2 regions of the Flavonifractor sp. HCP28S3_F3 genome follow, and region 2 is predicted to be linked to the other one. Evidence: riboswitches for the same ligand, from Rfam matches in the RefSeq annotation. Region 2 holds a riboswitch; the other holds the start of a gene.
What was found. A riboswitch is a leader RNA that binds a small molecule or an ion and turns the genes downstream of it on or off. The one in region 2 is predicted to bind lysine.
Positions count from the first base shown of each region.

Region 1: it holds a riboswitch for lysine, as region 2 does, so the genes downstream of both, asd (aspartate-semialdehyde dehydrogenase) here and ACTNB1_RS01015 (alanine/glycine:cation symporter family protein) in region 2, are expected to answer to the same signal.

Region 1 covers NZ_JBQHUF010000001.1:450,944-455,340, forward strand. Annotated here, with positions in the region: gene dapB (4-hydroxy-tetrahydrodipicolinate reductase) at 1-188, opposite strand, end outside; gene dapA (4-hydroxy-tetrahydrodipicolinate synthase) at 211-1,104, opposite strand; gene asd (aspartate-semialdehyde dehydrogenase) at 1,113-2,198, opposite strand; lysine riboswitch at 2,355-2,531, opposite strand; gene ACTNB1_RS02295 (SpoIID/LytB domain-containing protein) at 2,621-4,315, shown strand; gene queA (tRNA preQ1(34) S-adenosylmethionine ribosyltransferase-isomerase QueA) at 4,312-4,397, shown strand, end outside.
Region 2 covers NZ_JBQHUF010000001.1:197,927-202,323, forward strand. Annotated here, with positions in the region: gene ACTNB1_RS01005 (GNAT family N-acetyltransferase) at 1-735, shown strand, start outside; gene ACTNB1_RS01010 (YgiQ family radical SAM protein) at 737-2,677, shown strand; lysine riboswitch at 2,801-2,979, shown strand; gene ACTNB1_RS01015 (alanine/glycine:cation symporter family protein) at 3,090-4,397, shown strand, end outside.

The DNA.
Region 1 (4,397 bases), 250 kb from region 2:
GAGAAATCCACCACCACGTCAGCCTCTCCTTGAAACTCAGCGGGGGAGGAGCAGACGGGAAAATCCCGATCACCGGCGCCCAAAAGGTCGATGCCGGCGGCGATCTCAAATTCCGGATCAGCAGAGCAGATGGTCTCCACCACCCGCCCCATCCGGCCGTTGCAGCCGGAAATAATGAGCCTGACCATATTCCAACATCCTTTCCGGCGCTCAGGCGCTGAGCAGGCCCAGCTTCAGCATGGACTGGCGCAGTGTCTCCAGGGGACCGTTCGTCATATCACACAGCGGCAGACGGAGGGAGCCGACCCCATAGCCCGCCAGGTTCATAGCAGCCTTGATAGGAATCGGATTGACCTCCAGGAACAGCGCATCAATAAAATCCATGTACTTGAGCTGGAGCTGAGAGGCCTCATGGAAGCGGCCGTCCAGGCACAGGTGAGTCATCTGGACCATGACCTCCGGAGCGATGTTGGCCACTACGGAAATCACGCCCTTGGCACCCAGACTCATCATAGGCACCACCTGGTCGTCATTGCCCGACCAGATGTAGAAATCGTCGCCGCAGATGGCACGGGTATGAGCCAGCAGGGAAAAGTTGCCGCTGGCCTCCTTGACGCCGTTGATGCGGGGATGCTGGGAGAGAACGCGGTAGGTCTCAGCGGTAAAGGATACGCCGGTCCGGGACGGAACGTTATAGAGAATCACGGGAAGTTCCGTCCGGTCGGCTATGTATTCGTAATGCTTGATGAGGCCGGTCTGAGACGCCTTGTTGTAATAGGGAGTTACATGGAGCAGGGCGTCGGCTCCGGAGTCCTCCGCATGCTGGGACAGGTAGACGGCAGCGGAAGTATCGTTGCTTCCCGCGCCGGCAATGACCTTGACCCGGTGGTTGACGTGCTTGACACAGTACTCTACCACGGCGATGTGCTCCCGGATAGTAAGGGTGGAGCACTCACCGGTGGTGCCGCAGACGCAGATAGCGTCCACACCGCGCTGGATCTGCTCGTCGATAATGCGGCCGAACAGGTCATAGTTGACAGCGCCGCTCTCGTCAAACGGAGTTATAATAGCGGAACAGGCTCCGGTAAAAACAGGCTCTCGCATAATATGGGTTACCTCCTTAAAATGTAACCCTCCGCGCACAGAAGCTCGGCAAGAAGGACTGCGCCGCCCGCGGCGCCGCGAAGGGTATTGTGGGACAGGCAGACGAACTTGTAGTCGTACTGCGTGTCGGGACGCAGGCGGCCGATGCAGACCGCCATACCGTTCTCAGTCATCCGATCCATGCGGGTCTGAGGACGGTCGGGCTCCTCAAAGTAGTGCAGGAACTGCTTGGGAGCGGAGGGCAGGGCCAGCTCCTGGGGCCGGCCGGAGAAATTTGCCCAGATATCTTTGATTTCATCCATGGAAGGTTTGTTCTGGAAGCGGACAAATACGGCGGCCATGTGGCCATTGGAGACGGGTACCCGCAGGCACTGGGCAGTGATGGCGGGAGAGTCGGCATTGACGATCACACCGTTCTCTACCTTGCCCCACAGCTTCATGGGCTCCTGCTCGCTCTTCTCCTCCTCGCCGCCGATATAGGGAATCAGATTGTCCACCATCTCCGGCCAGGTCTCAAAGGTCTTGCCCGCGCCGGAGATCGCCTGGTAGGTGCATACCAGCACCTGATCCAGGCCGAAGCCGCGCAGGGGGTGCAGGGCGGGAACATAACTCTGGAGGGAGCAGTTGGACTTGACAGCCACGAACCCGCGCTCCACCCCCAGTCGCTTTCGCTGGGCCTCTATCACTTTGATATGTTCGGGATTGATCTCAGGCACCACCATGGGCACGTCGGGAGTCCAGCGGTGGGCAGAGTTATTGGAGACCACAGGGCACTCGTGCTTGGCATAGGCCTCCTCCAGTGCCTTGATCTCCTCTTTCTTCATGTCAACGGCGGAAAAGACAAAATCCACCTGAGCGGTAATAGTCTCGATGTCGTCAGTAGCGTTGAGTACCACCAGATTTTTGGCGCACTCAGGCATGGGCGTCTCCAGAGCCCAGCGGTTGCCAATGGCTTCGGCATAGGTCTTGCCCGCGGAACGGCTGCTGGCCGCCACGGCGGTAAGCTCAAACCAGGGATGATTCTCCAGCAGTGTGACAAAACGCTGTCCCACCATACCGGTAGCTCCGATCACGCCAACTTTGTACTTTTCCATGCTCAATACCTCCATTGTTCCTCTCCAGCCTATTCCGGTCCCTGCTTGTTTGAGACCAAAAAACGGGCTGGGGGTAAAAAGAAAATCAGCAGTTTACAGAACTGCTGATTTTGTACTATAATGACAGGGACAGACTGCCCCCGACAATATCCTCCAAAAGCAGACAGCGCTCCGCCGCAGCTGCGGCGACAGCCGAACAGCTCTTAACTGAACGGCCAGGCGGCGCTTTCGTCGGGAAGGCGTCCCTTCGGCGGCGCACCCTTTCGCGCGGTTCTCCGGGCCCGATCGCCCTCCCCGCGCTACTTTTGAACAGCCGCGACCTCTATCCTGCAAAATGAATTGCAATTTTGCTATGTAGTTTGTGAAATTGTACCACAAGTTTAGTCGGAGTGTCAACGAAAGTGAGTTGAGAAAATTACCAAATGAAACGATCCCTGAAGAAAAGATTTGTGCAGTTTGCGGCGGCGGCCCTGTCCTGCGCACTGTTGGTCGCCCTTCCTGTCGGCAGAACGCAAGCTGCTTCTGTGGCAGTGGACCCCACGATTCGTGTGGGACTGTTTTACGGAAGTACCGCTCTGCCCGGAGCCAATCTGCTCAACGATGTGGGCAGCGGTTATCGGATGGGCTATTATGATTCCAACCGAGTCTTTCAGCAGTTGGCGCAGACAAGTGAGACTGCCATCTCTGTGGTCAAGACCCAGAACGTCTATTATGGAACTGTAGGTAACTGGTCGGGCTACTATGATACCATTACTTCCAATATCGCGGTAGGCTGCTATCATCTGAAGCTGCCCGATACCTATAGTACCTATGAGCAGGCCGCGGCAGCTGCATCCCAATGGTCTGGCGGCTTTGTAGCTTGGGTGGACGGCAGTTATCAGGTGCGGGTGGGCGCTTATACGGATAGTGCCTCTGCGCAGGCGGCCCAGACTGCGCTTGGATTGACAAACGCCACGATCACCGGCACTTCCAGCGCCGGAGTTTCTGTTGTAAAGACTGGGACCAGCCAGATTCTGTTCCAATTTGACAGTACCAGCGGCCTGTGCCTGGGCATCAAGCCCGGACTGAACGACAGCGTAAAAACGGAAACGATCTTCCGGGGCAATACCTATTATGGTGGTTTCCAGTATCGGCGGGTCGGCGGCGGCAACCTGACGGTGAGCAACGTGATTTCCCTTGAGGACTACGTACAAGGCGTGATTGTGGAGGAAATGAGCGCATCCTGGCCTCTGGAGGCGCTGAAGGCTCAGGCAGTATGCGCCCGCACCTATGCTTATCGGAACTACGTGGCACAAAAGCACAGCAGTCAGGGCTTTGACCTGTGCAATGCCACCCATTGTCAGGCGTACAGCGGCATGGACAGCGTGACTGCCGCGGGCAGCCGGGCCGTGACCGAGACCAGGGGAGAGTACCTGTGGTACAACGGATCTCTGATCGATGCAGTTTATTCCTCCCACGACGGCGGGGCCACGGAGAGCGCAGTTAATGTCTGGGGCAGCGATGTACCTTACCTGATCGGCAAGGAGGACCCCTATGAGGCTTCTGTGTCCAGCAAGGTCCCTAATTATAACTGGACTGTGACCTATACTGCCCAGGAGCTTACCGATCTGCTCAACTCCAAGGGATATGTCAACTCCGGTATCGTGGATTTCCGGGTGACCAAGACAAGTCCGACCGGCAACGCCATTGAGATCACCTTTACCGACTCCAGCGGTAAGAGCTGGAGCAAGATCCGGGACGATTGCCGTACTTTCCTGGGTCTGCGTTCCATCCACTATACCGTCTCCAGCAGCGGAGGCACTTCCTCCGGTTATGCGGTCAACGGAAGCGGCGTGCTCAGCTCTCTGACCGGAGCTTATGCCATCGACGGCAGCGGCAGTACGGCAGCTCTGACAGACGGCAGCGTATATGCCATTGGAGGAGACGGAACAGTCTCCCAAGTCAAGCCCTCCGCTTCCACTGGCAGCGGATCCACTGTGTTTACCATTACCGGCTCCGGCTGGGGCCATAACGTGGGCATGAGCCAATGGGGAGCCTATGCCATGGCCCAGCAGGGGTATACTTATAAGGATATTCTTAGTTTCTACTACACTGGAATCGAGGTGCGCCAGCCATAAAAACCGCAGATTTTGACTTTTACCTGCCCGATGAACTGATCGCGCAGACCCCTCTGGAGCGCCGGGATGCCTCCCGGCTGTT
Region 2 (4,397 bases):
TTCTCCCACGGTACCGCCATCCGTTGCCTCCAGGCCGCCATCCGCGGTCTGGGACCGGGCGAGATGGACGGTCTGGGCCACAGCGACAACACCGGTGTCACCTGCCTGACGGTGGACGAGCACGGCATCTGCCGTCTGGTGTTTGAGAACGATAATTCTCACCTGCCAGAGGAAATCTCTACCCTGGCCCGCCAGAAGTGGTGGAAGTCCCGGGAGAGCAGTTTGGCCGACGCCAACCTGTGGTTCCGCCCTCTGGACATGGAGGCGGAAGGTGAATGCTACCGGACTGCCCGGGCGGATGCCTGGCGGGATATCCGCGGAGACGAGATCCCCTGCGACAGTGAAGGCTTCCAGCAGGACGCTCTGCGGTGCTGGAGTCAGGATCCCCAAAAGGCGGTAATGGCCGCCATGCTGGGGGAGGAATTTGCCGGCGTCCTCCAGATGGATCTGGAGCGCTGGGCTGACCAGAGAATTGGCTACATACCCTTTGTGTACATGGCGCCCGACTACCGGAAGAAGGGGCTGGGCGTCCAGCTCATCGGTCAGGCAGTGGCCACCTACCGTCCTCTGGGACGGGATCGTCTCCGGCTGCGCTGCGCACCGGACAATGGGGTTGCCCAGCGGTTTTATAAAAAATATGGGTTCGTGAAGGTCGAGGAGGTCCAGGGAGCCGGCGGCGTGCCGCTGGATCTGATGGAAAAGTACATCGGCTTTGACGCGGACGGATCGAGGTAATATGAACGCATTTCTTCCCGTTTCCAAGGCAGATATGGAGGAGCGTGGCTGGTATTGGTATGATTTTCTTATCATTACCGGCGACGCCTACGTGGATCACCCCTCCTTCGGCCCGGCCATCATTTCCCGGCTTCTGGAGTCGGAAGGGTACCGGGTGGCTATCCTGGCCCAGCCGGATTGGCGCAGGGCGGAATCTTTCGCAGCCCTTGGTCGCCCCCGCCTGGGTGTGATGCTCTCCGCCGGCAATATTGACTCCATGGTGGCCCACTATACCGTGGCCAAGAAGCGTCGGCATGACGACGCCTATTCCCCGGGGAATAAGGCCGGCCTGCGGCCCGACCGGGCGTCGATTGTCTATTCCAATAAAGTACGGGAGGCCTTTGGCAATATCCCTTTGGTCATCGGTGGCCTGGAAGCCTCTCTGCGGCGGTTTGCCCACTACGACTATTGGGAGGACAAGGTGCGCCGCTCGGTGCTGTTTGACAGCCAGGCCGACCTGCTGGTGTATGGCATGGGAGAGACCGCCACGAAGGAGATCGCTGCCCGCCTGGCCTCTGGCACGCCGATTGGAGAGATCAAGGATGTAAAGGGAACTGCCTTTATCGGGAAAACACCCGCAGACTGTGCCTATCCCATGGTGGAGTGTCCCTCTTTTGAGCAGGTGCGTTCTGACAAGCGGCAGTATGCGGTGGCCAATCAGATCCAGTATGAAGAGCATGATCCGGTGCGGGGGAAGGCCATCCTCCAGCGCCATGAGGACAAGCTGCTCATCGTCAATCCTCCCGCCATGCCGCTGACCACGGCGGAGCTGGACTTTGTGGCTGAGCTGCCCTACGTCCGGGAGCCCCACCCCATGTACGACTCCATGGGCGGTGTGCCCGCCATCGAGGAGGTGCGCTTCTCGGTGGCCCACAACCGGGGCTGCTTCGGTGCCTGTAACTTCTGCTCCCTGGCCTTCCACCAGGGGCGGATCATCACCTCTCGCAGCCATGAGAGTGTGCTCCGTGAGGTGGAGGCCCTGACCCATCATCCCGGCTTCAAGGGCTATATCCACGACGTGGGCGGCCCCACCGCCAACTTCCGCCGTCCGGCCTGCAAAAAGCAGATGAAGGCGGGCCTGTGCCGTGGAAAGGCCTGCCTGGCCCCAGAGCCCTGTCCCAACCTGGACGCCGACCACACCGATTATCTGACCCTGTTGCGGAAGATCCGCGCGGTGCCGGGCGTAAAGAAGGTATTCATCCGCTCCGGTATCCGGTTCGACTATATGATGCAGGACAAGAGCGGCGAATTTTTTGCCGAACTGGTAAAGTATCATGTCTCCGGTCAGCTGAAGGTGGCCCCGGAGCACTGTGTGGACGGTGTGCTGGACTACATGGGCAAGCCTCATATTGCGGTATACGAAAAGTTCCGGCAGAAGTATGAACGGCTCAACCAGAAGTACGGAAAAGAGCAGTATCTGGTGCCCTATCTCATGTCCTCCCACCCCGGCTGTACTATGGCCGACGCGGTGCGCTTGGCAGAGTGGCTGAACAAGTCGGGCCGCCAGCCGGAGCAGGTGCAGGACTTTTATCCCACTCCCGGCACCCTGTCCACCTGTATGTACTATACCGGTATCGATCCTCGCACCATGCAGCCGGTGTATGTGCCTAAGGACCCCCACGAGAAGGCCATGCAGCGGGCGCTGATGCAGTGGAAACGGCCTGAAAAGCGCCCTCTGGTGCGGGAGGCCCTCCATGTGGCCCACCGGGAGGATTTGATCGGCTACGGCAAGGAATGTCTCCTGCGTCCTGCCAGCCGGAAGCCGGAGGGAGAGCCCCGCCGGAAGGGGAAGGAGCCGGAGCGGCCCAGCCGTCCGGAAAAGAAAGCCCGCCCGGTAAAAAAGGCGGGTTGGGCAGCTGCCAAACCCAAAAAGAACGCCCGCCCCAAGAAAAAACGAGGCTGAATTGAAATATTATAGTCCCGATCCGAAAATAATTTTTGTATGAAAATACAAAAAATAGGATATTCTCTCAAAAATGGGTTGACAGAGAAACTGGGGTGGGCTATGATAATGGGCAATCGAATACCGCACAATAGAGGCGCGGACTGCAAGAGTACCGCCGGGTGAGGCCTGCCGGCCCAGGACCCCGTCGGAAAAGGGTATTCCGCCGAAATTTCGCCTGATGCGGCAGCGAAGGCGTTGTTGGGGTGCAGCCTAACAGACTGCACACTCTCACTTGTATAAGTGATGGCGCTATTGGTGTTTGCGAGTATAGGCCAAGGGACCGTAATGCAAATTCCAGCGTTACGGTCTTTTTTTTCGCGTTCCAACGGAATTGTGCTGGTATTGAGAACAATATGGGAGGTTTTCAACTATGAGCCAATTTCTGAACGCACTGAACAATTTCATCTGGGGTCCACCCCTCATCATTTTGATGATCGTCACGGGTACGTATTTTACCATAAGGTCGGGGTTCTTTCAGGTACGTCATCTGGGCTATATCTTTCACCGTACGCTTGGCCGTCTGTTTCACCATGATGAAGAGCCCGGTGAGGAGAAGGGCCTGCTGACGCCCTATGAGGCCATTGCCACCGCCGTAGGCGGCTCGGTAGGCTTCGGTAACATCGCCGGCGTGGCCACCGCTGTTACCACCGGCGGCCCCGGCGCGGTGTTCTGGATGTGGCTGACCGCTTTCCTGGGCATGCTCATCAAGCAGGTGGAGGTGTCGCTGGCGGTGTACTACCGCCGTACCGATGAAAACGGCGTCCCCTACGGCGGCCCGACCTACTACATGGAGCGGGGTCTGGGTGAGGAGCGCCACTGGGGTAAGCTGTGGATGCCGCTGGCCTTTATCTTCGGTATCGGCATCTTCTCCACCTTCTTCATCAGCGCCTCTACTTACACCACCTCTGAGGTGGTGGCCCAGTCTCTGGGCATCCCCCAGGCCATTGCAGCCCTCATCATCGTGTGCATCCTCTATGTGATGATCTGGGGCGGCGTGAAGAAGCTGGGTCAGATCCTCACCAAGCTGGTGCCCGTCATGAGCCTGTCCTATCTGATCCTGGGCCTGGTCATCATTGTGATGCACTATGAAAACATCCTGCCCACTCTGGGTGCTATTTTCAGCCAGGCTTTCACCGGCAGCGCCGCTGTGGGTGGTTTCGCAGGTGCCACGGTGGCTCAGGTTATTTCTACCGGCATGGCCCGCAGCGTCTACTCCAACGAGGCCGGCTGGGGCTCCAGCCCCATGGTGCACGCCTCCAGTAAGACCCGCCACCCCATTGAGCAGGGCCTCTGGGGCTCCTTCGAGGTGTTTGTGGACACCTTCATCGTATGTACCATCACCGCACTGACGGTGCTGGTGTCCGGCGAGTGGACCAGCGGCGCCACCAACGCTACCCTGGCCCTTAACGTCTTTACCAATAACTTCGGTGCCTTCGGTACCGTTGTGCTGACCCTCATCATGATCGTCTTTTCTGTCACCACCTCCGGCGGCTGGTATGCCTACTACGAGGCGGTGCTCCGTCACCTGGCCAAGAACCATCCCAACGTGAAGAAGTACCTGCTCATCGTGTTCAAGTACTTTTACGCTGTGCCGCCCTTTGTGCTCACCCTGTACCTGATCTATGTGGGCGACCTGAGCATCTGGACCCTGGTGGACATCACCAGCGGCATCCCCACC